DNA from 2 places in the Pseudomonas sp. AC463 genome. Region 2 is predicted to be linked to the other one. Evidence: predicted binding sites of a transcription regulator. Region 2 holds the regulator's gene; the other holds the start of a gene.
What was found. The regulator sigma-54, encoded in region 2, starts transcription at its own class of promoters, with help from an activator protein. The targets are predictions, from matches to a motif close to ANTGGCATNNANNTTGCTNT.

Region 1 (15,408 bases), on a different contig from region 2:
CCCAGGTTCAGGCCGGTCATGATTGCCGGCGCGATGCCCGAGGCCTCGATGGTGACGATCTTGGTGATGCCCGAGTCCTTGAACAGCGCGGCGAATTCGTCGCCGATCAGCTTCATCAGCGCCGGGTCGATCTGGTGGTTCAAAAAGGCGTCGACCTTGAGTACCTGATCGGAAAGCACGATGCCTTCTTCGCGAATTTTCTTGTGCAGTGCTTCCACGGAAAGCTTCCTCTGTTGGCGCAACAGGCGCCGAAAGTAGATTAAAAAGTAGTCGATTCTAGCGCTTTAACATCGCGCGTATATCCGCCAGGGCGGTGTTGCCGCGAACGGCCTTCACCTCGGTCGGGGTGTCGTCATTGCCTTCCCAGGCCAGGTCATCCGGCGGCAGCTCGTCGAGGAACCGGCTGGGGGCACAATCGATAATTTCACCGTATTGCTTGCGCTTGGCGGCAAAGGTGAACGCCAGGGTCTGACGCGCGCGGGTAATGCCCACGTAGGCCAGGCGGCGTTCTTCCTCGATGGTGTCGGCCTCGATGCTGGAGCGGTGCGGGAGGATTTCCTCTTCCATGCCCATGATGAATACGTAGGGAAATTCCAGGCCCTTGGACGCATGCAAGGTCATCATCTGCACACCTTCGGCGCCGTCTTCCTCTTCCTGCTGGCGTTCGAGCATGTCGCGCAGCACCAGCTTGCCGATGGCGTCTTCGACGGTCATGTCGCCGTCTTCGTCTTTTTCCAGGGTGTTCTTCAGCGCTTCGATCAGGAACCAGACGTTGCTCATGCGGTAATCCGCCGCCTTGTCGCTGGAGCTGTTGGTGCGCAGCCAGTTTTCGTAGTCGATGTCCATGACCATGCTGCGCAGGGCGCTGATCGGGTCTTCGCCGGCGCACTGCTCGCGCACCTTGTCCATGAAGCGCTTGAAGCGCGACAGGCGATCGGTGAAGCGTGTGTCGAGGTGCTCGCCCAGGCCGATTTCATCGGTGGCGGCGTACATCGAGATCTTGCGCTCGGTGGCGTAGTTGCCGAGTTTTTCCAGGGTCGTGGAGCCGATTTCCCGGCGTGGCACGTTGATCACGCGCAGGAAGGCGTTGTCGTCATCCGGGTTCACGATCAGCCGGAAGTAAGCCATCAGGTCTTTCACTTCCTGGCGTCCGAAAAAGCTGTTGCCGCCCGACAAGCGATAGGGAATCTGGTGGTGCTGCAACTTCAGCTCGATCAGCTTGGCCTGGTAGTTGCCGCGATACAGGATCGCAAAGTCGCTGTAGGGCCGGTCGGTGCGCAGGTGCAGGGTGAGCAGTTCAACGGCCACGCGCTCGGCTTCGGCGTCTTCGTTGCGGCAGCGGATCACGCGGATCTCGTCGCCGTGGCCCATCTCGCTCCAGAGCTGTTTTTCAAACTCGTGGGGGTTGTTCGAGATCAGCACGTTGGCGCAGCGCAGGATGCGGCTGGTGGAGCGGTAGTTCTGCTCCAGCATCACCACTTTCAAGGACGGGTAGTCGACCTTGAGCAGCATCAGGTTTTCCGGGCGGGCGCCGCGCCAGGCGTAGATCGACTGGTCATCGTCGCCCACCACGGTGAACTGGTTGCGCTTGCCGATCAGCAACTTCACCAGCAGGTATTGGCTGGCGTTGGTGTCCTGGTATTCGTCCACCAGCAGGTAGCGCACCTTGTTCTGCCACTTTTCGAGGATGTCGGCGTGTTCCTGGAACAGTTTGACCGGCTGCAGGATCAGGTCGTCGAAGTCCACCGCGTTGAACGCCTTGAGCGTGCGCTGGTAGTGGGTGTAGACGATGGCGGCGGTCTGCTCCTTGGGGTTGCGCGCGGTTTCCAGGGCTTCGGCGGGCAGGATCAGGTCGTTTTTCCAGGCGCCGATCATGTTCTTGATCTCATCCACGCCGTCGTCGCCTGCGTATTCCTTTTGCATGATGTCGGTCATCAAGGCCTTGACGTCGGTTTCATCGAAGATCGAGAAACCCGGCTTGTAGCCCAGCCGCGCATGCTCCTTGCGGATGATGTTGAGCCCCAGGTTGTGGAACGTGCACACCGTGAGGCCACGGCCTTCGCCACCCTTGAGCAGGGTGCCGACGCGCTCTTTCATCTCGCGCGCGGCCTTGTTGGTAAAGGTCATGGCGACGATGTACTGGGCACGGATGCCGCAGCTCTGGATCAGGTGCGCGATCTTGCGGGTGATCACGCTGGTCTTGCCGGAACCGGCACCGGCGAGCACCAATAGAGGGCCGCCGACGTAGTTCACGGCTTCTTGCTGCCGGGGATTGAGTCGGGACATACGGAATTCGGGGAGTCGTTGTTCAAAAGGGCGGGCATTTTAACAGGCTGGCAGGATTCTGCTCTGTCAGAACGACAGTGTGACGTACCACTCGATCTAAATTTGCCGGTTTTGCTACTTTGCCGCAGGATGTCGGGGTTATTTGCGACTAATGTTTACACTTTGCGTATTTGATAACCCCTATCATTGGTGATTATCAGGCCGCACGTCATAATGCCCGCCGCCAACGAAATCTTGCAGAGTCTAGGGAGCTAGCTTGTCTACGCCTGTCGAACCCTTGCGTTTGCTGCTACTGGCCGATATGCCTGAGTGGGCAGCGTTGTTGCGCGAGTGCCTGGCGCCGATGGGCGATGGGGCTGTGCTGATCAGCGCGCCCAACTGGGACTCCGTGAGTCGTCTGTTCGATGACGACCATAGCGCCGTGCTGTTGACCACGCCCAACCTGCAACCCGGCCCTGGCCGCTGCAGCCTGCCGTGCGTGTTGCTGCTGGAACAGGAGCCGCTGGTTGCGCCGCTGGGCGTCAGCGATTGGCTGGTACGTGATGCAATGGACGCCGATACCCTGCGCCGTTGCCTGCGCCATGTGCGCGAACGCGGCCTGCTGGAAAACACCCTGCAACGCCTGGCCGAGCAAGACCCGCTCACCGGCATCGCCAACCGTCAGGGTTTCCAGACCTTGCTGGCGGCGCGGCTGGCCGAGAATGAGGGCCGCGGCCTGGCCCTCGGCCACTTGGACCTCGACAACTTTCGCCATGCCAACGACGCCCTCGGCCATCAGGCCGGCGACCGGCTGATCCTGCAAGTGGTCTCGCGGCTCAAGAGCCAGCTCGAGGCCGGCGACCAACTGGCGCGCCTGGGCAGCGACGAATTCGCCCTGCTGATCGACACCCGCCGCGCACCTCAACGCGCCGAGTGGATGGCCGAGCGCATCACCGAAGTCATGGCCGAACCCTACTGGGTCGACGGCGAAAGCCTGCTGATCGGCTGCAGCCTGGGCGTGGCACATGCCCGCGCCCGCGCCGGTGCGGACCCGCTGATGTGGCACGCGCATATCGCCATGCAGCAGGCCAAGAGCACTCAGGGCTGCACCTTTCATATCTTCAACGAGCGCATCAACCGCAACGCCCGCAGCCTGGCCGATCTGGAAACCGAACTGCGCCGTGCCTTGCGTCGCGACGAGCTGGAGCTGCATTACCAGCCGCGCCTGGACCTGGATGACGGGCATATCGTCGGCCTCGAAGCCCTGGTGCGCTGGCGTCACGGCGAGCGTGGCCTGTTGCCGCCCAGCGAGTTCGTGCCCCTGGCCGAGCAGAGTGGCTTGATCGTGCCGCTGGGTTACTGGGTAATTTCCCGGGCCCTGCGTGACATGCAAGACCTGCGCGAACGCGGCCTGCCGCCGTTGCACATGGCGGTCAACCTGTCGTTCCGCCAGTTTCAGGACAGTCAGTTGCTGTCCACGCTCAGTCGGCTGATTACCGAGCGTGGCGTGGAAGCGCAGTGGCTGGAATTCGAACTTACCGAAACCGCCGTGATGCGCCGCAGTGACCTGGTCAAGCAGACCATGGACGCGCTTGGCCGCCTGGGTGTGCGGTTTTCCCTGGATGATTTCGGCACCGGTTTCTCATCGTTCGTGCACCTCAACAGCCTGCCGATTGCCTTGCTCAAGATCGACAAGAGCTTTGTCGGCGGCATGGAAGAACGTGAGGAGAACCGCAAGCTGGTGCACGCAATGATCAACCTGGCTCACAACCTCAATTTGGAGGTTGTGGCTGAAGGCGTGGAAACCCCGGAGCAGTTGGCCTTGCTGAGATTGTTTGGCTGCGACCAGGCCCAGGGGTATCTGATCAGCAAGCCATTGCCGCTGCCGGAGCTGGTGGAATACCTGACATTCGGCAAAAGCCAGCAGGTGCTGTTGGGCTGACTTGCAAACTCAAGCAAATGTGGGAGGGGGCTTGCCCCCCGATAGCGGTGTATCAGTCACCTAATGTGTTGGCTGATCCACTGCAATCGGGGGCAAGCCCCCTCCCACATTGCCCACCTACATCCTCTAGTCAGGTTGCATGGCTTGGAATTTCGCGTGTACTTCCGGCTCCTGCCGAATCATCCGCTTCATCTTCGCCTCAAACGCCCACGTCAGGCTCACCGCCGCACAGGCCAGGCCCAGCGCCAACCCCCACCAAACGCCGGTCGGGCCCCAGCCCAGGGTGAACGCCATCAACCAGGCCGATGGCGCACCAATCAACCAATAGCAACCAAGCCCGACCAGAAAGGTAGTCTTGGCATCCTTGAGCCCGCGGATGCAGCCCATGGCGATGGTCTGCACGCCGTCGAACAGCTCGAACCAGGCGGCGACAGCCAGCAGGCTCACGGCCAGCACGATCACGTCGTGGAATGCCGGGTCGTCATGGTCGAGGAACAGCCCGATCAGCGGGTCGGAAAACAGCCACAGCACCACGGCAAATCCCAACATCACCGACGCACCAAATCCAATCCCTACACGCCCCGCCATGCGCGCCTGCAACAGCTGCCCGGCGCCGTAGTGCTGGCCGATACGCATGGTCACCGCGTAGGACATCCCCGCCGGCACCATAAACGCCACCGAGACGATTTGCAGGGCGATCTGATGCGCCGCCAATTGCGTACTGCCCATGGTGCCCATGCACAGCGCCGCGAAGGCAAACAGCCCGACCTCCACCGCATAGGTGCCGCCAATCGGCAGGCCCAGGCGCCACAACTCGCGCAGGTACTGGGTGTTGAGGCGCAGCAGGCCGGTGCTCAGCGGGTAGGCGGCATAGGCACGGTTGCTGCGGATGTACCACATCAGCGCCAGCGCCATGCCATTGGCGACGATGGCCGTGACCAGGCCGATGCCCATCAGGCCGAGTTTCGGCAGGCCGAACATGCCTTCGATCAGCGCGTGGTTGAGCAGGTAATTCAACACCGTGCCGCCGAGGCTGATCACCATCACCGGCGTGGCTTTGCCGATAGCGCTGGTGAACCCCCGCAGCGCCATGAAACTCAGGTAACCGGGCAGGGCGAACGGCAGCATCGTCAGGAATTGCCCGGCCGAGTGCACGTTGGTTTCGGTCTGGCCGAACATCAGCAGCACCGGCTTGAGGTTCCACAGCAGCAGGGCTGCCGCCAAAGCCATCAACCAGGCCAGCCACAGCCCGGCCTGGGTCAGGCGGGTGGCGCCTTCGATATCGCCGGCGCCGTGACGGATGGCCACCAAGGTGCCCACGGCGGCAATCACGCCGATGCAAAAGATCGACACAAATGAATAACTCGCCGCGCCCAGGCCACCGCCGGCCAGGGCCTCGGGGCTCAGGCGGGCCATCATCAGCGTGTCGGTCAGCACCATCAGCATGTGCGCCAACTGTGAGGCAATCAACGGCCCCGACAGCCGCAGAATGGCCCAGAGTTCGGTACGTGCCGGATGCTGCATGATCATCACACTCGAAAAGTCAGAGGGTTGGAAGAGGGTTGATTCTCGGCGCTCTGCGCCCATTGCACAAAGGGATAAAAGCGATCGTTCGCATGATTAAAACTCATGCCTGGTTGATTCTGGTAGGGTTTCGAAATTGCGCTGTCGGAGCTTTCCCATGTCCCGTCGTCTTCCTCCGCTGTATGCCCTGCGTGCTTTTGAAGCCGCTTCGCGGCATAACTCGTTCACCCGCGCGGCCGATGAGTTGTCGATTACCCAGAGTGCGGTGAGCCGGCATATCCGCACCCTCGAAGAGCATTTCGCCTGCCGCCTGTTCCAGCGCAGCGGGCGTAACCTGCAACTCACCGAGGCTGCGCGCCTGCTGTTGCCCGGCGTGCGCGAAGGCTTCGCCGCGTTGGAGCGGGCCTGCCATACCCTGAACGCCGAGGATGACATCCTGCGCATGAAGGCGCCGTCGACCCTGACCATGCGCTGGCTGTTGGCGCGGCTGAGTCGTTTCCGCGCATTGCAGCCGGGCAATGAGGTGCAACTGACCAGCGCCTGGATGAACGTGGATGAAGTGGACTTCAATCAGGAGCCGTTCGACTGCGCCGTGCTGCTGAGCTACGGGCATTTTCCGGCGGACTGGGAGGCCAGCTATCTGTTCCCCGAATTGCTGATCCCGGTCGGCGCCCCAAACCTGCTGGACGATGGGCCGTGGGACGCCGAGCGCCTGGCCACCGCCGAGTTGCTGCACCCGACGCCCGACCGGCGCGACTGGCGCAATTGGCTGGAGCGCATGGGGCTCTCATCCCAGGTGTCGCTCAAGGGCGGGCAGGTGTTCGATACCCTCGAACTGGGCATGATCGCGGCCGCGCGGGGGTATGGCGTGTCCATGGGCGATTTGCTGATGGTGGCCGAAGACGTCGCCCAAGGGCGGCTGAGCCTGCCGTGGCCGACGGCGGTGGCCAGTCGGGAAAACTATTACCTGGTGTGGCCAAAAACCCGTCCCGGTGGTGAGCGCTTGCGGCGCCTGGCGGATTTTCTCCAGAGCGAAGTGCAGGCCATGGTTTTACCGGCGGTAGAGCGCCTCGACTGAGTGTTTGCAGGCCGTTCATGCAATCGTTTGCGTGATACCCGTACGTTTCGCTCAAGTATTGCGCGCGCCCGCCGAAGTAGGTGTGTTGGAACCATCGTGCACCAACGCTACCCACCAGATAATTTGCCGAGCAGCGCTATGAGATCAGGATGATCCTGGCCTCGGCCAGGAGCCCTCATGTCTCAACCTCGCGCCCGGATTGCCTCCCAGTTAGGCCTCGCATTAGCTGTGATTCTGGCTGTCGCCATCAGCGGCAGTACCGTTTTCGCCTTGCGTTCCCTCGACTCCGCCAACCTCGATACCCGCGAGGAGCACCTGGCCAGCGAAGCGCGTTTGCTCGCCGACCAACTCAATACGTTCCACAGCACGTTGCGCGAGAGTACGCAGCGCCTGACTGGATTGTTTGAAAAGCGCTTCAGCGCCGGTTTGAGTGTGCAGGCTGATCAACTGGTCACCGTGGCCGGGGTGCAGACACCGAGCCTGCTGCTGGGCAGCGAAGTGCTCAACAATAACTTCACCGAAGTCGATGAGTTCAAGCAGATGTCCGGCGGCGTAGCCACGGTGTTCGTGCGCAACGGTGAAGACTTCATCCGGGTCAGCACCTCCCTGACCAAACAGGACGGCAGCCGCGCCATTGGCACTGTGCTTGATCGCCAGGGCCCGGCTTATCAGCGTGTGCTCAGCGGCCAGGCGTATATCGGCCGCGCGGTGTTGTTCGATCGCTCCTACATGACCCAGTACTCCCCCGTACGGGACAGCAGCGGCAAGGTGATCGCCGTGCTGTTTATCGGTTTCGACTACACCGACGCGCAGGCCGCCCAGTTTGAAAACCTCAAACGCTTCCGCATCGGCCAGACCGGTTCGTTGGCGTTGCTGGATGAGCAGAAGCGTTGGCTGGTGCCGCCGGCCGGTGTGCAGGCGTTGGATCAGTCGGTTGCCGTGATGCTGGACCTGGCCAAGAACCCAGGCAAAGGTCGCTTCTGGAGCGACAAAAACGAAGACTTCTACAGCGTTTCGGTGCCGTTCGACGGTGGCCCTTGGGCTGTGGTCGCGAGCATGCCGAAGGCTGAAATCCGCGCGGTTACCTGGGCGGTGGGTATTCGCCTGGTGATTGGCAGCGTGCTGGCCATGCTGCTGGCGGTGGGCGCCACCGTCTGGCTGCTGCGCAGCAAACTGCAGCCTTTGAGTGATCTGGTGCGTCAAGCCGAGGCCTTGGGTGCCGGTGATTTGAGCGCGCGCCTCAATGTGTCCAGTCATGACGAAATCGGCCAGTTGGCGCGCAGCTTCAACCAGATGGGCGAAGCGCTGTCGACCATGGTGTCGCATATCCGCAAGGCGGCCGAAGAGGTCAACAGCCGTGCCCAGGCGCTGTCCGGGCTGTCTGGTGGTGCCTATGAAGGCATGGAGCAGCAGTCCGGCGAGATCACCAGCATGGCCGGCGCGGTGGAGGAGTTCAGCGCCACCTCGCTGAACATCGCCGACAACATGGGCAGCACCGAGCGTCTGGCCCAGGAAAACGCGCAGCAGACCCGCATTGGCCGCACCTCGATGCAAGAGGCGTCGTCGTCGCTGGAACATATCGCGGCCGCGCTGAACAGCACCGCTACGGTGATCAACACCCTGGGCCAGCGCTCCCAGGAAATCGGCGGCATCGTCGGTGTGATCACCTCCATCGCCGAACAGACCAACCTGCTTGCGCTTAACGCCGCCATCGAAGCCGCCCGTGCCGGTGAACAGGGCCGTGGTTTTGCAGTGGTTGCGGATGAGGTGCGTAACCTGGCGTCGCGTACCCGTGAGGCCACGGATGAAATCTCCGGGATGATCCAGAGCATCCAGAAAGAAACCGGCAACGCCATCAGCACCATGGAACACGGCAATGTGCTGATGCAGGAAGGACTGTCGCGCAACGCCGACGTGGCCTCGGCCCTGGCGCGTATCGACGAGCAAAGCCGCTCGGCCGGTCAGCAGTTCGCGGCGATCACCACCGCGACCCAGGAGCAGAGCAGCACTGCGACCTTGCTCAGCAGCAACCTGCAGAGTATCGCGCTGGCCAACAGCGAGCAGCGTGAAGTGGTGTCCAACCTGGCGATCACTGCCAAGGAGCTGGAGACGCTGGCGGCGGGCTTGCGCCATGAGGTGGATCGCTTTCGCTGAAACCCGGTCTTCTAGGCACATTTGGTTCTGCATCAGGCTTAAGTGATTGCGGCTGGCCGGTATTGCAGGGCCTCTTTCAGGTGGTCGCGGCTGATGCTGTCCACCTGATCCAGATCAGCCAACGTACGCGCCACTTTGAGCAGCCGATGTGCCGCCCTTAGCGACAATGTCAGCCGCTCGCAGGCGCTTTCCAGCCAGCCTTCATCGGCCTTCGCCAGCTTGCAGTGCTTGCGCAGCCCCGGCAGGTCAAGAAAGGCATTGGCGCAACCCTGGCGCCTTTGCTGATGCTCACGGGCTTGGGCAACCTGCGCCGAGGCCGTCGCGGTGTTATCGCCGGCGTCCTGGGCAGGATTCAGCGCAGTGGTTTCCCGCGCCACGGTAAGGTGCAGGTCGATCCGATCCAGCAACGGGCCCGACAGCTTGTTGCGATAGCGCTGGATCTGTTCCGGCGTGCAGCGACAACGCCCGCTGGGTTCGCCCAGATAGCCGCACGGGCAAGGGTTCATTGCCGCCACCAGCTGAAAACGCGCGGGGAAACTCACGCGATCGCGCGCGCGGGAAATCACGATATGGCCTGACTCCAGCGGCTCGCGCAGCACCTCCAGCACCTTGCGATCAAACTCCGGCAATTCATCCAGAAACAGCACCCCGTGGTGGGCCAGGGTGATTTCCCCCGGTTGTGGCTTTGAGCCGCCACCCACCAGCGCCGGGCCCGAGGCCGAGTGGTGCGGCTGGCGAAACGGACGATGGGGCCAATGGCTCAACGGCGCCAGGCTGACTACCGATTGAATCGCGGCGACTTCCAGGGCTTCCTGCTCGCTCAACGGCGGCAGTAACCCAGGCAGGCGGCTGGCGAGCAAGGTCTTGCCGGTGCCGGGTGGGCCGCTGAACAACAGGTTATGCGCGCCTGCGGCGGCGATCAGCAGGGCGCGCTTGGCGGCGAGCTGGCCCTGCACTTCACTCAGGTCCGGGTAGGGTTTGTTCAAGTACAGCAAGCCGTCGGACTTGTAGGGTTCAATCGGTACGTGCCCATTCAAGTGGGCCACGACCTGCAGCAAGTGATCCACCGCAATCACCTTCAAGCCCGAGGCCAGGCACGCTTCCTCCGCATTCGCCCTGGGCACTATCACGGTGCGTCCCGCCTTGCGTGCCGCCAACGCCGCCGGCAACACGCCTTTGACTGCGCGCACTGCGCCGGACAAGGCCAATTCCCCCAGGCATTCCACGTCGTCGAGCATCAACGCCGGCACCTGCACGCTCGCCGCGAGGATCCCCAGGGCAATCGCCAGATCAAAACGCCCGCCGTCCTTGGGCAGGTCGGCGGGCGCGAGGTTGAGGGTGATGCGGCGCGAGGGGTATTGCAGCGCGGAGTTGAGAATGGCACTGCGCACGCGGTCCTTGCTTTCCTTGACGGCGGTTTCCGGCAGGCCCACCAGCGTCAGGGACGGCAGACCATTGGCCATATGCACTTCGACGGTTACGGCAGGCGCTTCGACGCCGATTTGGGCGCGGCTGTGGACGATGGCGAGGGACATGCTCGTTCCTTGAGTGGAGGGCCGCTTCCTGCGGTTTTTCAAGGGTAGACGAGGTGGGGAGGAGCGAGGCGGGGGAGGTTTTACAGAACGTATCCGTGGAGCAATGCAAAACAAATGTGGGAGGGGGCAAGCCCCTCCCACATTGACCGAGTTTATTCAGCCGCAGGCGTCAGCCGCGCTTCCAGCTCTGCGACTTTGGCCTCCAGGCTCTCCAGCCGCGCACGCGTGCGGGCCAGTACCACCATCTGGCTATCAAACTCTTCGCGGCTCACCAGGTCGAGTTTGCTGAAGCCACTTTGCAGCAGCGCCTTGAACTGGCTTTCGATTTCATTGCGGGGCAGCGGGGTGTCGCCGCTGAACAGGCGAGAGGCGTGGCCGCTCAGGGCGTCGAGGAGGTCTTTGGGCGCGAGCATGGGAAACATTCCGGAAAAACTGTTGGCGGGCAGTGTATCACGCAGCGTCTATAGTCTTTTTCACGGCCCTGTGCGCACGCTTTTCGCGCATATGGCCGGGCGGCAGCGCACTGTTATTGTGCGCATTGCGGCCGCCAACCCGCCCCGCAGGTGGGCATAAGTGGGCAAAGGACTGATTTCAGTGATTTTAACGGAGCTGGCAAGGTTTCTGCTTAGACGATCATGACCCATGCACTGATGCAGTCGCTGTGACGAATGCAGTGCGCCGACGGATCAGGGGTACAGGTTTCGTCACCAGTGGTTCGCTGGCGTCGTAAGGGCAACTGCCCTGCGACGATGCGTTACAAAGCCAGGCACTGCGCTTAGACTTGAGACGGGTTTGTTTTCCTGGGGCAAGTCCACCAATTCGGGAGAGAGTTTTCATGAAGCTAGTCACTGCCATCATCAAGCCGTTCAAGTTGGACGATGTACGCGAGTCGTTGTCCGAAATCGGCGTGCAGGGCATTACCGTTACTGAGGTCAAAGGCTTCGGTCGGCAGAAGGGTCACACCGAGCTGTATCGCGGCGCGGAATACGTAGTCGATTTCCTGCCGAAGGTGAAGATTGATGTCGCCATTGACGACAAGGATCTTGATCGGGTTATCGAGGCGATAACCAAGGCCGCCAACACCGGCAAGATCGGTGACGGCAAGATCTTCGTGGTCAATCTGGAACAGGCTATTCGCATCCGTACCGGCGAAACCGATACCGACGCAATCTAAGCCGCCAAACCCCAACGCCCCAGGAGAAAACAATATGACTCTGCGTAAATTCGCAGGGCTCGGAGCCCTGTTGTCCATCGTAATGCCAAGCCTGGCCATGGCGGCAGACGAAGTGGCTGCTCCAGTCCTCAATTCCGGCGACACCGCCTGGATGCTGACCGCCACCGCACTGGTGCTGTTCATGACCATCCCCGGCCTGGCGCTGTTCTACGGCGGCATGGTCCGCTCCAAAAATATTCTGTCGGTGATGATGCAGTGCTTCGCCATCACTGGCTTGATCAGCATCCTGTGGGTCGTCTACGGCTACAGCATCGCGTTCGATACCACCGGTATGGAACAGGGTGTCGTCAACTTCAACTCCTTCTTCGGCGGCATGGGCAAGGCGTTCCTGGCGGGTGTCACCCCGGCCAGCATCACCGGGCCTGCGGCGCTGTTCCCGGAAGCGGTGTTCATCACCTTCCAGATGACCTTCGCCATCATCACCCCGGCGCTGATCGTTGGTGCCTTCGCTGAGCGTATGAAGTTCTCCGCGATGCTGATCTTCATGGGCATCTGGTTCACCCTGGTCTATGCGCCGATCGCGCACATGGTCTGGAGCGGCAACGGTGGCCTGATGTGGGACTGGGGCGTGCTGGACTTCGCCGGCGGCACCGTGGTGCACATCAACGCCGGTGTGGCAGGCCTGGTGGCGTGCATCGTGCTCGGCAAGCGCAAAGGCTTCCCGACCACTCCGATGGCACCGCACAACCTGGGTTACACCCTGGTGGGCGCGGCAATGCTGTGGATCGGCTGGTTTGGTTTCAACGCCGGTTCCGCAGCTGCCGCCAACGGCACTGCCGGTATGGCGATGCTGGTTACCCAGATCGCTACCGCTGCTGCGGCGCTGGGCTGGATGTTCGCCGAGTGGATCACTCACGGTAAGCCAAGCGCGCTGGGCATTGCCTCGGGTGTGGTGGCTGGCCTGGTCGCCGTTACCCCGGCTGCCGGCACTGTTGGCCCGATGGGCGCCCTGGTGATCGGCCTGGTCGCTGGTGTGGTCTGCTTCTTCTGCGCCACCAGCCTCAAGCGCAAGCTGGGCTATGACGACTCCCTGGACGCATTCGGCGTGCACGGTATCGGCGGTATCGTCGGTGCGATCCTCACCGGTGTGTTTGCAGCCCCGGCACTGGGCGGCTTTGGCACTGTGACTGACATCGCGGCGCAGGTCTGGATCCAGTGCAAAGGCGTTGGCTTCACCGTGATCTACACGGCTATCGTGACCTTCATCATCCTCAAGGTGCTGGACATGGTCATGGGCCTGCGGGTTACCGAGGAAGAAGAGGCTGTTGGCCTCGACTTGGCGCAACACAACGAACGCGGCTACAACTTGTAAGTACGCGTAAAAAAGATGCCCGGCTTGCCGGGCATTTTTTTGTCTGTTGTTTGTCAGTCGTAAGAGGCTGTAACGGTTTTTGCAGCAAGTTTGTGTTCGGCCGCACACGGCACTTTCAGGCATGCGAATGTCTTACAGGCATGTAGGCGTATTCGGCACTTTGTTTTTTCCCTAAGCGCGCTAGAATGCGCGCCGATGGGCGGAGAACTGTATGTGGCAACAGACCCTGATTACCCTGCGGGCCAAGCCCCGGGGCTTTCACCTGGTGACCGACGAGTTGCTGGCCGGCTTGCCTGAGTTGAAGGCCTGTCGCGTGGGCCTGTTGCACCTGTGGCTGCAGCACACCTCGGCCTCGTTGACCGTCAACGAGAATGCCGACCCGGCGGTTCGTCGTGACTTCGAGCGTTTCTTCAATTCGCTGGTGCCGCAAGGCCACGCCGGATTCGAGCATAACGACGAGGATCCGGATGATCTGCCGGCGCACTTCAAGGCCAGTCTCCTGGGCTGCCAGCTGAGTTTGCCGGTGAAGGCCGGCCGCTTGGCGATAGGGACCTGGCAAGGTGTTTATCTGGGCGAGCACCGTGATCATGGCGGTGCTCGTAAAGTCCTCGCCACCTTGCACGGTGATGGGGCATAAGCCACGGGAAATCCTGTGGACGTTGATTTTTTTCCAGCGACCTCGACAGAGGGTGAAGCTGGGCTATAACTAATCTGCTTTTCGCAAGTCATGAGGTAGAACATGAGCGACGATGATCTGGAAAACGACGAACTGGAAGTAGGTGACGAAGACGACACCGAAGAAGGCCTCGAAGCGGCGGCGGAAGACGTGGCTGACGACGACGGTGGCGATGATGCGCCTGCTCCGGCTGCCAAAGGCAAGGCCAAGGCCGCTGTGTCGGTAGACGAGCTGCCGAGCGTTGAAGCCAAGAACAAAGAGCGCGATGCGCTGGCCCGTGCGATGGAAGAGTTCCTCGCTAAAGGCGGCAAAGTGCAGGAAGTCGAGGCCAACGTGGTGGCAGATCCACCGAAGAAGCCGGATAACAAGTACGGCAGCCGACCTATCTGAGGTCAGCCACCTGCTTGTAGGAAAAAGCCCGCCGTCGCTGCGGGCTTTTTCATGCCTGTGAGTTTTGTGGAGATGCAAATGTGGGAGGGGGCTAAAGTGTTACTGCCAGCTGCGGAGCAACTCAGGCAACTCCGTCAGGCTGCGAATCTGCGCATCTGGATGCTTGTCCCCCTCCCAACCCTTGCCCGTCGGGTTAAACCACACCGCCCGCAGCCCCGCCTGCTGTGCGCCGGCAATGTCATCGCCCGGGTGATCGCCAACATGCACCGCCGCACCGGCGTCCACGCCGCCACGCTGCAGCGCCTCTTGAAACAATCGTGCATCCGGCTTGGCGATACCGATGTCTTCGGCCCGCAGGGCAAAGTGGAAGTAATCCGCCAGCCCCACGCGCTGCACGTCGGCGTTGCCATTGGTGATGACCCCCAGCAAAAAGTGCTGGCGCAAAGCCTGGAGCATCGGCTCGGCTTCCGGGAACACGCTGATCTGGTGCCGCGCGTGAATGAACGCCTCGAAGCACACATCGGCCATTTCCGTGGCTTCTGGCTGTGGATAACCCGCCTCTTCAAAGGCATGCATCAGCACGCGGTGGCGCAATACGCTGATGCGATGCTTGAGTTCCGGATGGCGCTGCAACACTTGCTGGCGCAGGCTGGCGAAGTGTTCCAAAGGTAAGTCGCCCACCTTGGACGCATTAACCGCCAGCCATTCGCGCATCGACGCTTCGGCGCTGATGATGACGGGTACGTTGTCCCAGAGTGTGTCGTCCAGGTCGAAGGTGATCAGCTTGATACTCATGAGTCGCCGCCCTTGATGCGTTTGGCCCGTGGATGGGCGCTGTCATACACCGTTGCCAGGTGTTGGAAGTCCAGATGGGTATAGATCTGCGTGGTCTTGATGTCGGAGTGGCCGAGCAGTTCCTGCACCGCGCGCAGGTCCTGGGAGGATTCGAGCATATGGCTGGCAAAGGAGTGGCGCAGCATATGCGGGTGCAGGTTCTGCCCCAGCTCGCGCTCGCCGGCAGCCTTGACCCGTACCTGGATCGCCCGTGGGCCCAGGCGTCGGCCTTGCTGGCTGACAAACACGGCGTCGTCGACCGGGTTGGTCAGCAGGCGCAGCGGCAGCCAAAGCTGCAGGGCTTCCCGCGCTTTGCGGCCCACCGGCAGCACGCGAGTCTTGCTGCCCTTGCCGAGCACTTGCACCAGGCCGTCGGCGAGGTCCAGTTGGTCCAGGTTCAGGCCGGTCAGCTCCGACAGGCGCAGGCCAGAGGAATAGAACAGTTCGAGGATCGCCTGGTCGCG
Region 2 (15,408 bases):
CTGGAAGTGATCAGCCGTGCGGAAAAGGTCGACCTGCTCAAGCGTATCGACGCCGCCACACGGGCCCTGGACCCACGTATCCAGCAGGTCACCGTGAGCATGGCCGGCGTGTGGGAGCGCATCCTGGTGGCGTCCACCGACGGTGGGCTGGCGGCGGATGTGCGGCCGTTGGTGCGTTTCAATGTCAGTGTGATCGTCGAGCAGAACGGTCGTCGCGAACGTGGTGGCCATGGCGGCGGCGGGCGTACCGACTACCGCTATTTCCTGGCTGAAGACCGTGCCATGGGCTATGCCCGCGAGGCACTGCGCCAGGCGCTGGTGAACCTGGAAGCTATCCCGGCGCCGGCCGGTACATTGCCGGTGGTGCTGGGGTCGGGTTGGTCCGGCGTGTTGCTCCACGAAGCTGTGGGCCACGGCCTGGAAGGCGACTTCAACCGCAAGGGCAGTTCCGCCTACAGCGGGCGCATGGGCGAGATGGTTGCGTCCAAGCTCTGCACCATTGTCGATGACGGCACCCTGGCCGGTCGCCGTGGTTCGTTGAGCGTGGATGACGAAGGTACGCCGACCGAGTGCACCACCCTGATCGAAAACGGCGTGCTCAAGGGCTACATGCAAGACAAGCTCAACGCCCGCCTGATGGGGGTTGCGCGCACCGGTAACGGCCGTCGCGAATCCTACGCGCACCTGCCGATGCCGCGCATGACCAACACCTACATGCTTGGTGGCGAAAGCGACCCGGCAGAAATCATCGCCTCGGTGAAGCGCGGTATCTACTGCGCCAACCTCGGCGGCGGCCAGGTGGATATCACCAGCGGCAAGTTCGTGTTTTCCACCAGCGAGGCCTACCTGATCGAAGACGGCAAGATTACCGCGCCGGTCAAAGGGGCGACGTTGATTGGTAACGGGCCGGAAGCCATGAGCAAGGTTTCGATGGTCGGTAACGATCTGTCGCTGGACAGCGGCGTGGGCACATGCGGGAAAGATGGGCAGTCGGTGCCGGTGGGTGTCGGCCAGCCAACGCTGAAAATTGATGCGATCACCGTGGGTGGCACGGGGTCGTAAGCGGTGGAGCTTCGGGTGGCGAAGATCGCCACCCGGGGAAGGGCATCAACGCAGGCCGCGTTGAGTCTCGTCCAGCTCACGGATGTACTTGAAGATTTTACGGCTGGTGGCCGGCGCCTTGTTATGCGCCTGCTCGTGCTGGGCCTGACGGATCAGGGAGCGCAGTTGCTGGCGGTCCGCATCCGGGTAGTCCAGCACGAATTTCTCCAGCACCGCGTCATCGCCCGCGATCAGGCGGTCACGCCAACGCTCCAGGTTATGGAAGCGTTCGTTGTACTGGCGAGTGGAGGCATCGGTTTGATCAAGCAAGGCCAGAATGGCGTCAGTGTCCTGATCGCGCATCAGCTTGCCGATGAACATGATGTGCCGTTTACGCGCGATATTCGCGGTGTGCTTGGGAGCATCCGCAAGCGCCCGGCGCATTTCGTCGGTCAGTGGCAGTTTTGCAATCAAATCTTTCTTGAGCGTTGTAAGGCGCTCGCCGAGGTCAACCAGAGCATGCAGCTCGCGTTTGACCTGGGTTTTGCTTTTCTCCCCATCGAGGGAGTCGTCGTAAGAATCAACCATGGTGGCAGTCCGCAAAGAAACGCCGCCATGATAACCAGTCGGGGGCCGCTTGTCCGGCCCGGTCGCTCGATGGCCTTAACCGAAAGCAGAATTTGAGTGGAGAAAACCATGAGTGCAGCCCAAAGCGTCGGTCCGCAAGCGTTACCGGCACTGCAGGAACAAGTCGAGCAGATCATCGCCGAGGCCAAGCGCCAGGGGGCCAGTGCCTGCGAAGTCGCGGTTTCTCTCGAGCAGGGGCTGTCGACGTCGGTGCGCCAGCGGGAAGTGGAAACCGTCGAATTCAACCGCGACCAGGGCTTTGGCATCACCTTGTACGTAGGCCAGCGCAAGGGCTCGGCGAGTACCTCGGCCAGTGGCCCGGACGCGATTCGCGAAACGGTCGCCGCCGCATTGGCGATTGCCAAGCACACCTCCGAGGATGAAAGCTCGGGCCTGGCCGACAAGGCGCTGATGGCCAAGGACCTCAAGGACTTTGACCTCTACCACGCCTGGGACATCACGCCTGAGCAGGCCATCGAACAGGCACTGACCTGTGAAGCGGCGGCGTTCGACGCCGATGCCCGCATCAAGAACGCCGATGGCACCACGTTGAGCACGCATCAAGGTTGCCGTGTATATGGCAACAGCCATGGTTTTATCGGCGGTTACGCCTCCACCCGCCATAGCTTGAGCTGCGTGATGATTGCCGAGGCCAATGGCCAGATGCAACGTGACTACTGGTACGACGTGAACCGTCAGGGCGACCTGCTGGCAGACCCGGCCAGCATTGGCCGGCGTGCTGCGCAACGTGCCGCAAGCCGCCTGGGCGCGCGCCCGGTGCCGACCTGCGAAGTGCCGGTGTTGTTCTCGGCCGAACTGGCCGGCGGTTTGTTCGGCAGCTTCCTCGGCGCGATTTCCGGCGGCAACCTGTATCGCAAGTCGTCGTTCCTGGAAGGGGCAATCGGCCAGCAGCTGTTTCCGCAGTGGCTGACCATCGATGAGCGACCGCACCTGATGCGCGCCATGGGCAGCTCGTCTTTCGACGGCGATGGCTTGGCGACCTATGCCAAGCCGTTTGTCGAGAAGGGCGAGCTGGTGTCCTACGTGCTCGGTACTTACTCCGGTCGCAAGCTCGGTCTGCCCAGCACTGCCAACGCCGGTGGCGTGCATAACCTGTTTGTGACCCATGGCGATGAAGATCAGGCGGCGCTGTTGCGTCGCATGGGCCGTGGCCTGCTGGTAACCGAATTGATGGGCCATGGCCTGAACATGGTCACGGGGGATTATTCCCGTGGCGCCGCAGGCTTCTGGGTGGAAAACGGCGAAATTCAATTCGCCGTCCAGGAAGTCACCATCGCCGGTAATATGCGCGATATGTTCAAGCAAATTGTTGCCGTCGGTAATGACCTGGAACTGCGCAGCAACATTCGCACCGGGTCGGTGCTGATCGAGCGGATGACCGTAGCCGGTAGCTGATCCGCTCCACGGCACAAAAAAAAGACGCGCTATCCCTGGGATAGCGCGTTTTTTTTATGCCTGAGTTTCAGGCTGATCACATTGCCGCCATTGCGTTGATTCTCAATATCATTTAATAATAAATATCATTACCGAATGAGTGTGGATCATGAGTTCTGTCCTGCATGAGGATCCCTACCTGGAGAGCTGGCGCTGGATGAGTCGTCAGATTCGCTGTGGCCTCGATCCCAATGAACCTCGCCTGATCGAACATTACCTCAATGAGGGTCGATACCTGGCGTGTTGCACGGCCACCCACCCGTGGACGATCGCCGAAACGGCATTTCGCCTGCTCATCGACACCGCCAGCGATATTGCGCTGCCGTGGCACTGGCGATCCACCTGCCTCGACCAGGCCTGGCGCCCCCTGCGCGACCTGGAAAAACTCTCTCACTGTGCCTGCCGCCTCAAGCGCTGGCAGACCTTTGCCTGGCAATTGGCGACCTGCGAATTGCTGCCCTCCATTTCTGTTTCTGACCTGGTGCAAGGATCTAACGATGATTAGGGTCTGCCATCACTTATTTCCTGTGCCGCGCCGGGCCTGCAATCGCGCAGGGCAAGGCTGCGTTGCAGTCCTTGGCAAGGGAACAACCATTACCAGCGGACTGCGCCTTGCCTGGCCCGCTTTCAGACCTCAACGCGACACAGGAAATAAGTGATGGCAGACCCTAACACCCGTATCGAACGCGACAGCATGGGCGAACTGCAAGTACCTGCCGAGGCCCTGTATGGCGCCCAGACCCAGCGCGCGGTGAACAATTTCCCGATCAGCCACCAACGCATGCCGGCGCAATTCATTCGCGCCCTGATCCTGGCCAAGGCTGCCGCCGCCAAGGTCAACGTCGACCTCAAGCAAATCAGCGCAGGGCAGGGCAAGGCGATTGTCGATGCCGCCCAAGGCTTGCTGGAAGGTGATTTCATGCAGCACTTCCCGGTGGATATCTTCCAGACCGGTTCCGGCACCAGCTCCAACATGAATGCCAACGAAGTGATTGCGACCCTCGCCAGCCGCTTGCTGGGTGAGGCGGTCAACCCTAACGACCACGTCAACTGTGGTCAAAGCAGCAACGACATCATCCCGACCACCATCCACGTCAGCGCCGCACTGGTGCTGCATGAGCAGACACTGCCGGCGCTGCTGCACCTGGTGCAGGTGATCGAGCAAAAGGCCGAAGAGGTTCACCCGTTCATCAAGACCGGCCGCACCCACCTGATGGACGCGATGCCGGTACGCATGAGCCAGGTACTCAATGGCTGGGCGCAGCAGCTCAAGGCCAACATTGGCCATCTGCAAGACTTGCTGCCAAGCCTGCAAGCCCTGGCCCAGGGCGGCACGGCGGTAGGTACCGGGATCAACGCACATCCCGAATTCGCCGCGCGTTTCAGCCAGCAGCTGAGCAGCCTGACCGACGTGAAATTCACGCCGGGCAAGAATCTGTTCGCACTGATTGGTTCCCAGGACACCGCCGTAGCGGTCTCCGGCCAATTGAAGGCCACCGCCGTATCGCTGATGAAAATCGCCAACGACCTGCGCTGGATGAACTCCGGCCCCTTGGCCGGCCTCGGCGAAATCGAGCTGGAAGGCCTGCAGCCTGGCTCATCGATCATGCCGGGCAAGGTCAACCCGGTCATCCCGGAAGCCACCGCCATGGTGGCCGCGCAGGTTATCGGCAATGACACGGTGATCACCGTTGCCGGTCAATCGGGCAACTTCGAACTGAACGTGATGCTGCCGATCATCGCTCAGAATCTGCTCAGCAGCCTTGAACTGCTGGCCAACTCCAGCCGCCTGCTGGCGGACAAGGCAATTGCCAGCTTCAAGGTCAACGAAGCCAAGCTCAAGGAAGCGCTGTCGCGCAACCCGATCCTGGTGACCGCGCTCAACCCGATCATTGGTTACCAAAAGGCTGCTGAAATCGCCAAGAAGGCCTATCAGCAAGGCCGTCCGGTGATTGATGTGGCACTCGAGCACACCGACTTGCCCCGTAGCCAACTGGAGATCCTGCTGGACCCGGAAAAGCTCACGGCCGGCGGCGTGTAATCACCGACCCTGCTTTGGAGGCTCACCATGGAGCACTGGAAACGCACGATCGAACGGGCCAATCGCTGCTTTATGGCGGGCGAGCTGGTTGACGCTCGCGAGGCTTACTTGCAAGCCCTGGCCCTGGCCCAGGTGTTGTTCGAACGCTGGGCGGATGCCGACGAAGCAGTGGCGGCTTGCGTCATTTCCCATCACAACCTGGCGGATCTGCACCTGCGGCTTAACCAGCCGGAAGAAAGCGCGGAGTACCTCTGCGCGATTCACCAGCGCTTGCTGCAGACCATGCAGGACCCGCGCCTCAGCCCGCAATTGCGTGAGGCGGCCCTGCGCCAGAGCAGCAAGACCTACGTTGAATTGTTGAACTTCATCAGCGATCACGGTGAGTACCCACGCACCCATCGCTTGTTGGGCGGTACTGCGACGCAACCGACCACGTCTCAATACGGAGCACACTGATATGACCTACACCTTGCCTGCATTGCCTTACGCCTACGATGCCCTGGAACCGCATATCGATGCGCAAACCATGGAGATTCACTACACCAAGCACCACCAGACCTACATCAACAACCTCAATGCCGCGGTCGAGGGCACTGAGTTCGCCGGCTGGCCGGTGGAAAAGCTGGTCTCCAGCGTCCAGCAATTGCCGGAAAAACTGCGTGCTGCGGTGATCAACCAGGGCGGCGGCCATGCCAACCACTCGCTGTTCTGGGCGGTGATGTCGCCTAAAGGCGGCGGCAAGCCAGAGGGCGCGCTGGGCAAGGCCATCGACGAGCAAGTGGGTGGTTTCGACAGCTTTAAAGAAGCGTTCACCAAGGCTGCACTGACCCGTTTCGGCAGCGGTTGGGCGTGGCTGAGCGTTACTCCGCAAAAGACCCTGGTGGTGGAAAGCAGCGGCAACCAGGACAGCCCGCTGATGAACGGCAATACGCCGATCCTCGGCCTGGACGTCTGGGAGCACGCTTACTACCTGCGCTACCAGAATCGTCGTCCGGAATACATCAACGCCTTCTACAGTGTTATCAACTGGCCGGAAGTTGCCGCGCGCTATCAGGCCGCTTTGGCCTGATATCTATCTCCATAACAAGATCTAAGGCCGACTATGGGCACTGAAACACTGGCGATCAGCAGCGGGCGAATGTTTCGTTATGCGTTTGGCTCGCTGCTGCTATTGGCAGGTACTGCATTGCTGGTGGCCCACGGGCTGGCCTGGCTGAACCTCGAACCGCGCATCCTGCGCGCCTTGCAGGGCGGGGCAATTTGCGCGCTCGGTACGGCGCTTGGCGCCGTGCCCGTGCTGGTGATCCGGCGGATGCCGGTGGCGCTGAGCGATACATTGCTGGGGTTTGGTGCCGGGGTGATGCTGGCGGCGACGGCGTTTTCGCTGATTGTGCCGGGCATTGCTGCCGCTGAAAGCCTGGGGCTGTCGCCTTGGGGGGCCAGTGGCCTGATCAGTTTCGGCATCATGCTGGGGGCGTTCGGGCTGTATCTGGTGGATCGCAAGGTCTCCGGCGCCAGCCCGGAAATGCTGGTCGGTACGCCGGACAAACCGGTGATCCCTCCGCGCATCTGGCTGTTCGTGTTTGCCATCATCGCCCACAACATACCGGAAGGCATGGCCGTGGGCGTCTCCGCCGGCGGTGGCATGCCGGACGCCGACAGCCTGGCCATGGGCATTGCCTTGCAGGACGTGCCCGAAGGCCTGGTGATTGCGTTGGTATTGGCCGGGGCGGGAATGTCGCGGGTCAAGGCCTTCCTGATCGGGGCAGCATCAGGCCTGGTAGAGCCGGTATTCGCCGTGCTCTGTGCCTGGCTGGTGAGCCTGGCCGAGGTGTTGTTGCCTTTGGGCCTGGCGCTGGCCGCTGGTGCGATGCTGTTGGTGGTGACCCACGAAGTGATCCCTGAGTCGCGCCGCAACGGTCACGAAAAGCTCGCCAGCCTCGGGTTGTGCATCGGGTTCTGCTTGATGATGGTGATGGATACAGCGTTGGGGTGAAGCGCTTGGGCTTCACACCTGTCTCAAAGGGTGGGTTTACTCACCCTCATCAAAGAAGTTATTGATCAACGCCACCAAGGCGTCCATCGCTTCCTGCTCCTGCTCACCTTCCGTCTTCAGGTGAATCTTGGTGCCCTTGCCGGCTGCCAACATCATCATGGCCATGATGCTTTTGCCATCGACCATGGACTCTGCGGTGCGTCCGGCGCGGATCTGGCAGGGAAACTGCCCGGCGACGCCGACGAATTTTGCCGAGGCGCGGGCGTGCAAGCCCAGCTTGTTGATGATTTCAATTTCCAGAGCGGGCATCGCGGGGGTGTTCCTTTCAGCTAAGGTCGCGGTGGCGAACCTGGACGTTCTTGAGGGTTCGTTGCAGCACCTGGCCCAGGCGCTCTGTCAGGTAGACAGAGCGGTGGTGGCCGCCGGTGCAGCCGATGGCAATGGTCACATAAGCGCGGTTACTTGCGGCAAAGCGCGGCAACCATTTGAGCAGGTAGCTGGAGATGTCCTGGAACATCTCCTCCACATCCGGCTGTGCGGCCAGGTACTCGGCCACCGGTTGATCCAGCCCGGATTGCTCACGCAGTTCCGGCTTCCAATAGGGGTTGGGCAGGCAGCGCACGTCAAACACCAGGTCGGCGTCCACCGGCATGCCACGCTTGAAGCCAAAAGACTCCACCAGGAACGCCGTGCCGGGCTCGGGCTGGTTCAGCAGGCGCAACTTGATGGCATCGCGCAGCTGATACAGGTTGAGGCTGGTGGTGTTGATCTTGAGGTCGGCGAGGTCAATGATCGGCCCGAGCAGCTTGGTTTCGTCTTCGATGGCCTCGGCCAGTGAGCGATGGGGGCTGCTGAGGGGGTGGCGTCGACGGGTTTCGGAGAAGCGCTTGAGCAGCGTTTCTTCGTCGGCATCCAGGTACAGCACATCACAGTGAATGTGCTTGGCCCGCACTTCTTCGAGCAATTGCGGGAATCGCTCAAGGTGGCTGGGTAGGTTGCGGGCATCAATCGAAACGGCAACCAGCGGCTGCGCCAGTTCGGTGTGGATCAAGGCGCGTTCGGCAAGTTCCGGCAGCAGGCCGGCGGGCAGGTTGTCGATGCAATAGAAACCGTTGTCCTCAAGAACATTGAGGGCGGTGCTTTTACCCGAGCCGGAGCGGCCGCTGACGATGATCAAACGCATGGTTACTGCCCGCTTTGTTCATCCAGGACAACCTGGTACAGCGCCTCGTTGCTGCTGGCACCTCGCAGTTTGTCGCGTACTTCCTTGCGGTCGAGCATGCTGGCGATCTGCCGAAGCAGTTCCAGGTGCGCATCGGTGGCGGCCTGCGGGACCAGCAGTACAAACAGCAGGTCAACCGGTGCACCGTCGATGGCGTCGAAATCGATGGGAGCGTCCAGGTGCAGCAGGGCGCTGACCGGTGTATCGCAGCCTTTGAGGCGGCAGTGAGGGATGGCGATGCCGTTGCCAAAACCCGTGGAGCCGAGTTTTTCACGGGCAATCAGAGCCTCGTAGACATCTTGCATCTCCAGCTCAGGCACTTCGCGGCTGATCAGGTTGGCAATCTGTTCGAGGGCTTTCTTCTTGCTGCCGCCCGGCGCGTTCACAAGGGAACGGCCGGGGGTCAGGATGGTTTCAAGTCGGATCATGGGGGGAGAGTTAACGACCTGTACCTTGCATCAGGTGCAGATTCTTTTCCTTATGCTTTATGAGTTGGCGGTCCAGCTTGTCGTAGAGCGAGTCAATCGCCGCGTACATGTCCTCATGTTCCGCATTGGCGACGAGCTTGGCATTCGGTACGTGCAGGGTGGCCTCGATTTTCTGCTTGAGCTTATCGACCTCCATGATGACCTGCACGTTGGTGATCTTGTCAAAATGCCCCGCAAGCTTGTTCAACTTGCTCTCGGTGTATTCACGCAGGGGTTTGGTGACTTCCAGCTGGTGTCCACTGATGTTGACTTGCATACAGCTTCTCCTTCGTTGCCAGTGCATAAAGCGGTGGGCAGGAATACCCACCACTGGAACGCTGTGGCCCGCCCGTCACATCAAACGCTTACGCTCGCTGGAAGGCGCGATCCCAAGGGACTCGCGGTACTTGGCGACGGTTCGACGGGCGACCTGAATGCCTTGTGCCTCCAGTAAACCAGCGATCTTGCTGTCACTCAACGGCTTTTTCTGATTTTCCGCGGCAACCAGTTTTTTGATGATCGCGCGGATCGCCGTGGACGAGCATTCACCGCCTTCGGAGGTGCTGACGTGGCTGGAGAAAAAGTATTTCAGTTCATAAATACCCCGTGGGGTATGCATGAATTTTTGCGTGGTCACCCGGGAAATCGTCGATTCGTGCATGCCTACCGCCTCGGCGATATCGTGCAGCACCAGCGGTTTCATTGCTTCGTCGCCGTATTCCAGGAAGCCGCGCTGGTGCTCGACGATCTGCGTGGCGACTTTCATCAGGGTTTCGTTACGGCTTTGCAGGCTCTTGATGAACCAGCGCGCTTCCTGCAACTGGTTGCGCATGAAGGTGTTGTCGGCGCTGGTGTCGGCGCGGCGTACAAAGCCTGCGTATTGCGGGTTGACCCGCAGGCGTGGCACCGACTCCTGGTTCAGCTCCACCAGCCAGCGCTCGTTGTCCTTGCGCACGATAACGTCAGGCACGACGTATTCGGCTTCGCTGGACTCGATCTGCGAGCCTGGGCGCGGGTTGAGGCTCTGTACCAGCTCGATGATCTGGCGCAGGTCGTCTTCCTTGAGCTTCATGCGGCGCATCAGCTGGCTGTAGTCGCGGGCGCCGAGCAAGTCGATGTAGTCGGTGACCAGGCGCTGTGCCTCGGCGAGCCAAGGAGTTTTGGCGGGCAGCTGGCGCAGTTGCAGCAGCAGGCATTCGCTGAGGGAGCGCGCGCCGATGCCGGCGGGCTCGAACTGCTGGATACGGTGCAGGACGGCCTCGATCTCGTCCAGCTCGATGTCCAGCTCCGGGTCGAAGGCTTCAAGGATCTCTTCGAGTGTTTCGTCCAGATAACCCTGGTTGTTGATGCAGTCGATCAGGGTTACGGCGATCAGGCGATCAGTATCCGACATCGGCGCCAGGTTCAGTTGCCACAGCAAATGGCTCTGCAGGCTTTCGCCGACGGAGGTGCGGGTGGTGAAGTCCCACTCGTCATCGTCATTGCTGGGCAGGCTGCTGGCGCTGGTCTGGTAGACGTCCTCCCAGGCGGTGTCCACCGGGAGTTCGTTGGGAATGCGTTCGTTCCAGTCGCCTTCCTCAAGGTTATCCACCGTAGGGGCGGTTTCCTGGTAGGAGGGTTCCTGCACGTCGGAGTTGGGTTTTTGCTCTATGTTGTCGGCCAGCGGGTCTGCATTATCGAAGTCGTCGCCTTCTTCCTGGCGTTCGAGCATCGGATTGGACTCCAGGGCCTCCTGGATTTCCTGTTGCAGGTCCAGGGTCGACAATTGGAGTAGGCGGATGGCCTGTTGCAGCTGCGGTGTCATCGTCAGCTGCTGGCCCATTCTCAGGACTAGCGATGGTTTCATGGCAGGGGCTTAACACCTTATTCGCCGGCGCAATGCGCCATCCACGACAGGGCGCGTGAGCGCCAAACATAAGCAAATTATATGCCTGATATCGGGGGCTTTGCCTAGAGCGCGGTAACAATAAAAATATGGAGGTTTTCATTGACGCCCGCGCTTCGGGCAAACGACCTGCCACCGCCAGTTGTAACAGGCAGCTTTACAGGCGGAACTCGTGACCCAGGTACACTTCCTTGACCAGTTCATTGGCCAGGATAGTGGCGGAATCGCCTTCGGCGATCAGCTGGCCATCGTTCACGATATACGCGGTCTCGCAGATATCGAGGGTCTCACGCACGTTGTGGTCGGTGATCAGCACACCGATACCCTTGGCCTTGAGATGATGGATGATCTGCTTGATGTCGCCGACCGAGATCGGGTCGACGCCGGCAAACGGTTCGTCCAGCAGGATGAACTTGGGCGCCGTGGCCAGGGCGCGGGCGATCTCCACGCGGCGGCGTTCACCACCGGACAGGCTCATGCCGAGGTTGTCGCGAATGTGGTTGATGTGGAATTCCTGCAGCAGGCTTTCCAGCTCCTTGCGGCGGCCGTCACGGTCGAGTTCCTTTCGGGTCTCGAGGATCGCCATGATGTTGTCGGCTACCGACAGCTTGCGGAAGATCGACGCCTCTTGTGGGAGATAGCCGATACCGGCACGGGCGCGGCCGTGCATGGGCTGGTGGCTGACGTCCAAGTCGTCGATCAGCACGCGACCCTGGTCCGCCTGGACCAGGCCGACGATCATGTAGAAGCAGGTGGTCTTGCCGGCGCCGTTGGGGCCGAGCAAGCCGACGATCTGGCCGCTGTCGATCGACAGGCTGACGTCGCGCACGACCTGACGGCTTTTATAGGCCTTGGCCAGATGCTGGGCTTTCAGGGTTGCCATTACTCGGCCTTCTTCTTCGGCTGGATAACCATGTCGATGCGTGGGCGTGGTGCAGTCACCTTGGAGCCATTGGCACGACCGGCGTTAGCGATCTGTTTCACGGTGTCATAGGTGATTTTCTCACCTTCCGTGGAGTTGCCGTCGGGGCTGAGTACTTTAGCCTGGTCGATCAGCACGATGCGGTTCTGCTGGGCGTGGTACTGAATGGTCTTGCCGTAGCCCTTCATCGGGCCGGTGTCGGCAGCGGACTGCTTCTGTTCGAAGTAAGCCAGGTTGCCTACCGAGGTCACGACGTCGATATCACCGCTCTGGGTGCGCGTCAGTGTCACGGTGTTACCGGTGATCTTCATCGACCCTTGGGTGATGATGACGCCGCCGGTGTAGGTGGCAACACCTTGCTTGTCATCCAACTGCGCATCGTCAGCCGAGATGTGGATCGGTTGCTGGCTATCGTTCGGCAGAGCCCAGGCGCTCACGCTTCCCAGTGCTGCGCCCAGACCGAGCAAAATAGGGAGAGTTTTAACGAGCCTCATACTGTCCTCTTACGTTCGATAGCAGGTGTATCCTGCTTTCTTTCAAATACGCTTTCATTCCCTTGCCAGTCGATACACCGCCAGCGCCGTCGATTCTAACGTCTTGCTCGGTCTGCGCATATTGCTTCTGCGGGAATACGGTCATGCGACTGCTGGTAATCACGGTCTCACGTTTTTTATCGTCGGTGCGCGCAACGCGTACCGAGTCGATCAGTTCCACCTCGGTACCGTCCGGGTTGACCTCGCCACGCTTGCTGGTGACGTGCCATGGGAATTCGGTGCCGCGGTAAATGTTCATGTCCGGGTTGGTCAGCAGGGTGACTTCGGTAGCCTTCAAATGCTCGACCTTGTCCGACGTCATCTCGTACTGAACCTTGCCATCAGGCAGGAACTGCACGCTCTTGGCGTTGATGGCGTAGTAATCGATAGCCCCTTCGTCAACCTGCGCCGCAGGCTGGTCGAGGAAGCGCTCCGGGCTGATATTCCAGTAGCCCACTGCGAGAAACAGCGCGGCGATGACCCCGAATAGCAGGATGTTACGAATCTTTTTACTCAGCATAAAACGCTCTATAAGTAGGCGGCGTGGGCTGCATCAAGGCTGCCCTGGGCGCGCAGAATCAGCTCGCAGAACTCGCGTGCGGCACCTTCGCCACCCCGCGCGGTGGTGATACCGTGGGCATGCTCACGCACGAACGACGCCGCATTGGCGACGGCCATGCCCAGGCCGACTCGGCGAATGACCGGCAGGTCAGGCAGATCATCACCCAAATAGGCGACCTGCTCATAGCTTAGGTTGAGTTGGCCAAGAAGCTCGTCCAGAACCACCAGTTTATCCTCGCGGCCCTGATACAGGTGAGGAATCCCCAGGTTTTGTGCGCGGCGTTCCACAACGGGGGTTTTTCTGCCGCTGATAATCGCTGTTTGCACGCCCGAAGCCATCAGCATCTTGATGCCTTGGCCGTCGAGGGTGTTGAACGTCTTGAATTCGCTGCCGTCTTCGAGGAAGTACAGGCGGCCATCGGTCAGCACGCCGTCGACGTCGAAAATCGCCAGCTTGATGTTTTTGCCGCGTTGCATCAGGTCGCTGGTCATTTACATCACTCCCGCACGCAGCAAGTCGTGCATATTCAGGGCGCCAATCGGGTGGTCGTTGGCATCAACCACCACCAGCGCGCCAATCTTGTGGTCTTCCATGATCTTCAAGGCTTCGGCCGCCAGCATCTCGGGGCGTGCAGTCTTGCCGTGAGGGGTCATCACCGCGTCGATGGTGGCCGTATGGATGTCGATGGTGCGGTCCAGGGTGCGGCGCAAGTCGCCGTCGGTGAAGACCCCGGCCAGTCTGCCGTCGGTTTCCAGGATGACGGTCATGCCCAGGCCCTTGCGGGTCATTTCCATCAGCGCGTCCTTCAGCAACGTGCCGCGTTGGACGTGGGGCAATTCATCGCCCGAGTGCATGACGTTTTCCACTTTAAGCAGCAAGCGGCGACCCAGTGCGCCGCCTGGGTGGGAAAACGCGAAATCTTCGGCGGTAAAACCACGGGCTTCCAGCAGCGCCACGGCCAGGGCGTCGCCCATGACCAGGGCGGCGGTGGTGGAGGAGGTCGGTGCAAGGTTCAGCGGGCAGGCTTCGTGGGCCACGTGAACATTCAGGTTCACTTCGGCGGCCCTGGCCAGTGTCGATTCCGGGTTGCCGGTGACGCTGATCATCTTGATGCCCAGGCGCTTGATCAGCGGCAGCAGGGTTACGATTTCGTTGGTGGTGCCGGAGTTGGACAGGGCCAGGATGATGTCATCCTTGGTGATCATGCCCATGTCGCCATGGCTGGCTTCGGCCGGGTGCACAAAAAAAGCGGTGGTCCCGGTGCTCGCCAGGGTGGCGGCGATCTTGTTGCCGACGTGGCCCGACTTGCCCATGCCGACTACGACAACGCGGCCTTTGCTGGCCAGAATCATCTCGCAGGCGCGTACGAAATCCGCGTCGATATGGGCCAGCAAGCCTTCTACGGCTTCAAGCTCTAGGCGGATGGTGCGTTGTGCGGATTGAATAAGGTCGCTGGATTGGCTCATGTCTGAAATCGTATAGCCTGACGAAAAGTCGGCGATTATAGCGGTAATGATCGATTCCCTCACGCAAGTTCGTCAGGCTTTATTTACCGACTGCCCGAGATTCCATTCTCATTAACACAGCCAGCAACGTTTTTTCCCTGTCCTGGATCTGAACAAGCGCTGTTCCGGCCTTGGGCGCGTTGTACCAGCAGTGATATAGTTCGCCGCCAGCCCGGTCCGCCCAGCCCATATGGCTATTTATTGCGCAGGCGTTGCAAACGTTTGTCGCAAGCGTGGTGTCTGAGTGAGAGGCTGCATCCCAAGGAGTTTAGATGAGTGCCGATAACGCCTACGCGGTCGAGCTGAAGGGACTGACCTTCAAGCGCGGGACGCGCAGCATCTTCAATAACGTCGATATTCGCATTCCCCGCGGCAAGGTCACGGGCATCATGGGGCCTTCCGGTTGCGGTAAGACCACCCTGTTGCGTCTGATGGGCATGCAATTGCGCCCCACCGCCGGCGAAGTGTGGGTCAACGGCCAGAACCTGCCGACGTTGTCGCGCAGCGATCTGTTCGATGCGCGCAAGCACATGGGCGTGCTGTTCCAGAGCGGTGCGCTGTTCACCGACCTGGATGTATTCGAGAACGTAGCGTTTCCGCTGCGGGTGCATACCCAGCTGTCCGATGAAATGATTCGTGACATCGTGTTGCTGAAACTCCAGGCCGTGGGCCTTCGCGGTGCCATCGACCTGATGCCCGACGAACTCTCTGGCGGCATGAAGCGCCGTGTGGCCCTGGCCCGTGCGATTGCCCTCGACCCGCAGATCCTCATGTACGATGAGCCCTTCGTTGGCCAGGACCCCATTGCCATGGGCGTGCTGGTACGCCTGATCCGCCTGCTCAACGATGCGTTGGGCATCACCAGCATCGTTGTTTCCCACGACCTTGCAGAAACCGCGAGCATTGCCGATTACCTCTATGTAGTAGGCGATGGCCAGGTACTGGGGCAAGGCACGCCTGAAGAACTGATGAACGCCGACAACCCGCGTATTCGCCAATTCATGACCGGCGATCCCGATGGCCCTGTGCCTTTTCACTTTCCGGCAGCGGATTACCGCTCAGATCTTCTGGGGAAGCGCTGATGCGCAAGACATCTCTAATCGAAAAGGTCCGCCTTTTCGGTCGCTCCGGCATCGACATCGTCGAAGTGCT

Region 1: glnK (P-II family nitrogen regulator) is a predicted target of sigma-54. The motif match lies at 11,107-11,126, and genes of this name have one in related genera.

The regions. Positions count from the first base shown of each region.
Region 1 covers NZ_CEEDDZ010000006.1:216,114-231,521, forward strand. The annotation lists gene AC0IYH_RS09710 (xanthine phosphoribosyltransferase) at 1-218, opposite strand, end outside; gene rep (DNA helicase Rep) at 277-2,286, opposite strand; gene AC0IYH_RS09720 (bifunctional diguanylate cyclase/phosphodiesterase) at 2,543-4,207, shown strand; gene AC0IYH_RS09725 (NorM family multidrug efflux MATE transporter) at 4,334-5,737, opposite strand; gene AC0IYH_RS09730 (LysR substrate-binding domain-containing protein) at 5,889-6,809, shown strand; gene AC0IYH_RS09735 (methyl-accepting chemotaxis protein) at 6,987-8,963, shown strand; gene AC0IYH_RS09740 (YifB family Mg chelatase-like AAA ATPase) at 9,002-10,498, opposite strand; gene AC0IYH_RS09745 (accessory factor UbiK family protein) at 10,651-10,911, opposite strand; gene glnK (P-II family nitrogen regulator) at 11,334-11,672, shown strand; gene AC0IYH_RS09755 (ammonium transporter) at 11,707-13,044, shown strand; gene AC0IYH_RS09760 (secondary thiamine-phosphate synthase enzyme YjbQ) at 13,256-13,681, shown strand; gene sutA (transcriptional regulator SutA) at 13,784-14,110, shown strand; gene AC0IYH_RS09770 (HAD-IA family hydrolase) at 14,210-14,905, opposite strand; gene xerC (tyrosine recombinase XerC) at 14,902-15,408, opposite strand, start outside.
Region 2 covers NZ_CEEDDZ010000010.1:204,760-220,167, forward strand. The annotation lists gene tldD (metalloprotease TldD) at 1-1,062, shown strand, start outside; gene yjgA (ribosome biogenesis factor YjgA) at 1,108-1,629, opposite strand; gene pmbA (metalloprotease PmbA) at 1,738-3,084, shown strand; gene AC0IYH_RS15045 (FagA protein) at 3,233-3,628, shown strand; gene AC0IYH_RS15050 (class II fumarate hydratase) at 3,782-5,164, shown strand; gene AC0IYH_RS15055 (hypothetical protein) at 5,192-5,620, shown strand; gene AC0IYH_RS15060 (superoxide dismutase) at 5,622-6,233, shown strand; gene AC0IYH_RS15065 (ZIP family metal transporter) at 6,267-7,160, shown strand; gene AC0IYH_RS15070 (HPr family phosphocarrier protein) at 7,197-7,469, opposite strand; gene rapZ (RNase adapter RapZ) at 7,486-8,343, opposite strand; gene ptsN (PTS IIA-like nitrogen regulatory protein PtsN) at 8,346-8,810, opposite strand; gene hpf (ribosome hibernation-promoting factor, HPF/YfiA family) at 8,821-9,126, opposite strand; gene AC0IYH_RS15090 (RNA polymerase factor sigma-54) at 9,202-10,695, opposite strand; gene lptB (LPS export ABC transporter ATP-binding protein) at 10,892-11,617, opposite strand; gene lptA (lipopolysaccharide transport periplasmic protein LptA) at 11,617-12,150, opposite strand; gene lptC (LPS export ABC transporter periplasmic protein LptC) at 12,137-12,709, opposite strand; gene AC0IYH_RS15110 (KdsC family phosphatase) at 12,718-13,242, opposite strand; gene AC0IYH_RS15115 (KpsF/GutQ family sugar-phosphate isomerase) at 13,243-14,217, opposite strand; gene AC0IYH_RS15120 (ATP-binding cassette domain-containing protein) at 14,529-15,338, shown strand; gene mlaE (lipid asymmetry maintenance ABC transporter permease subunit MlaE) at 15,338-15,408, shown strand, end outside.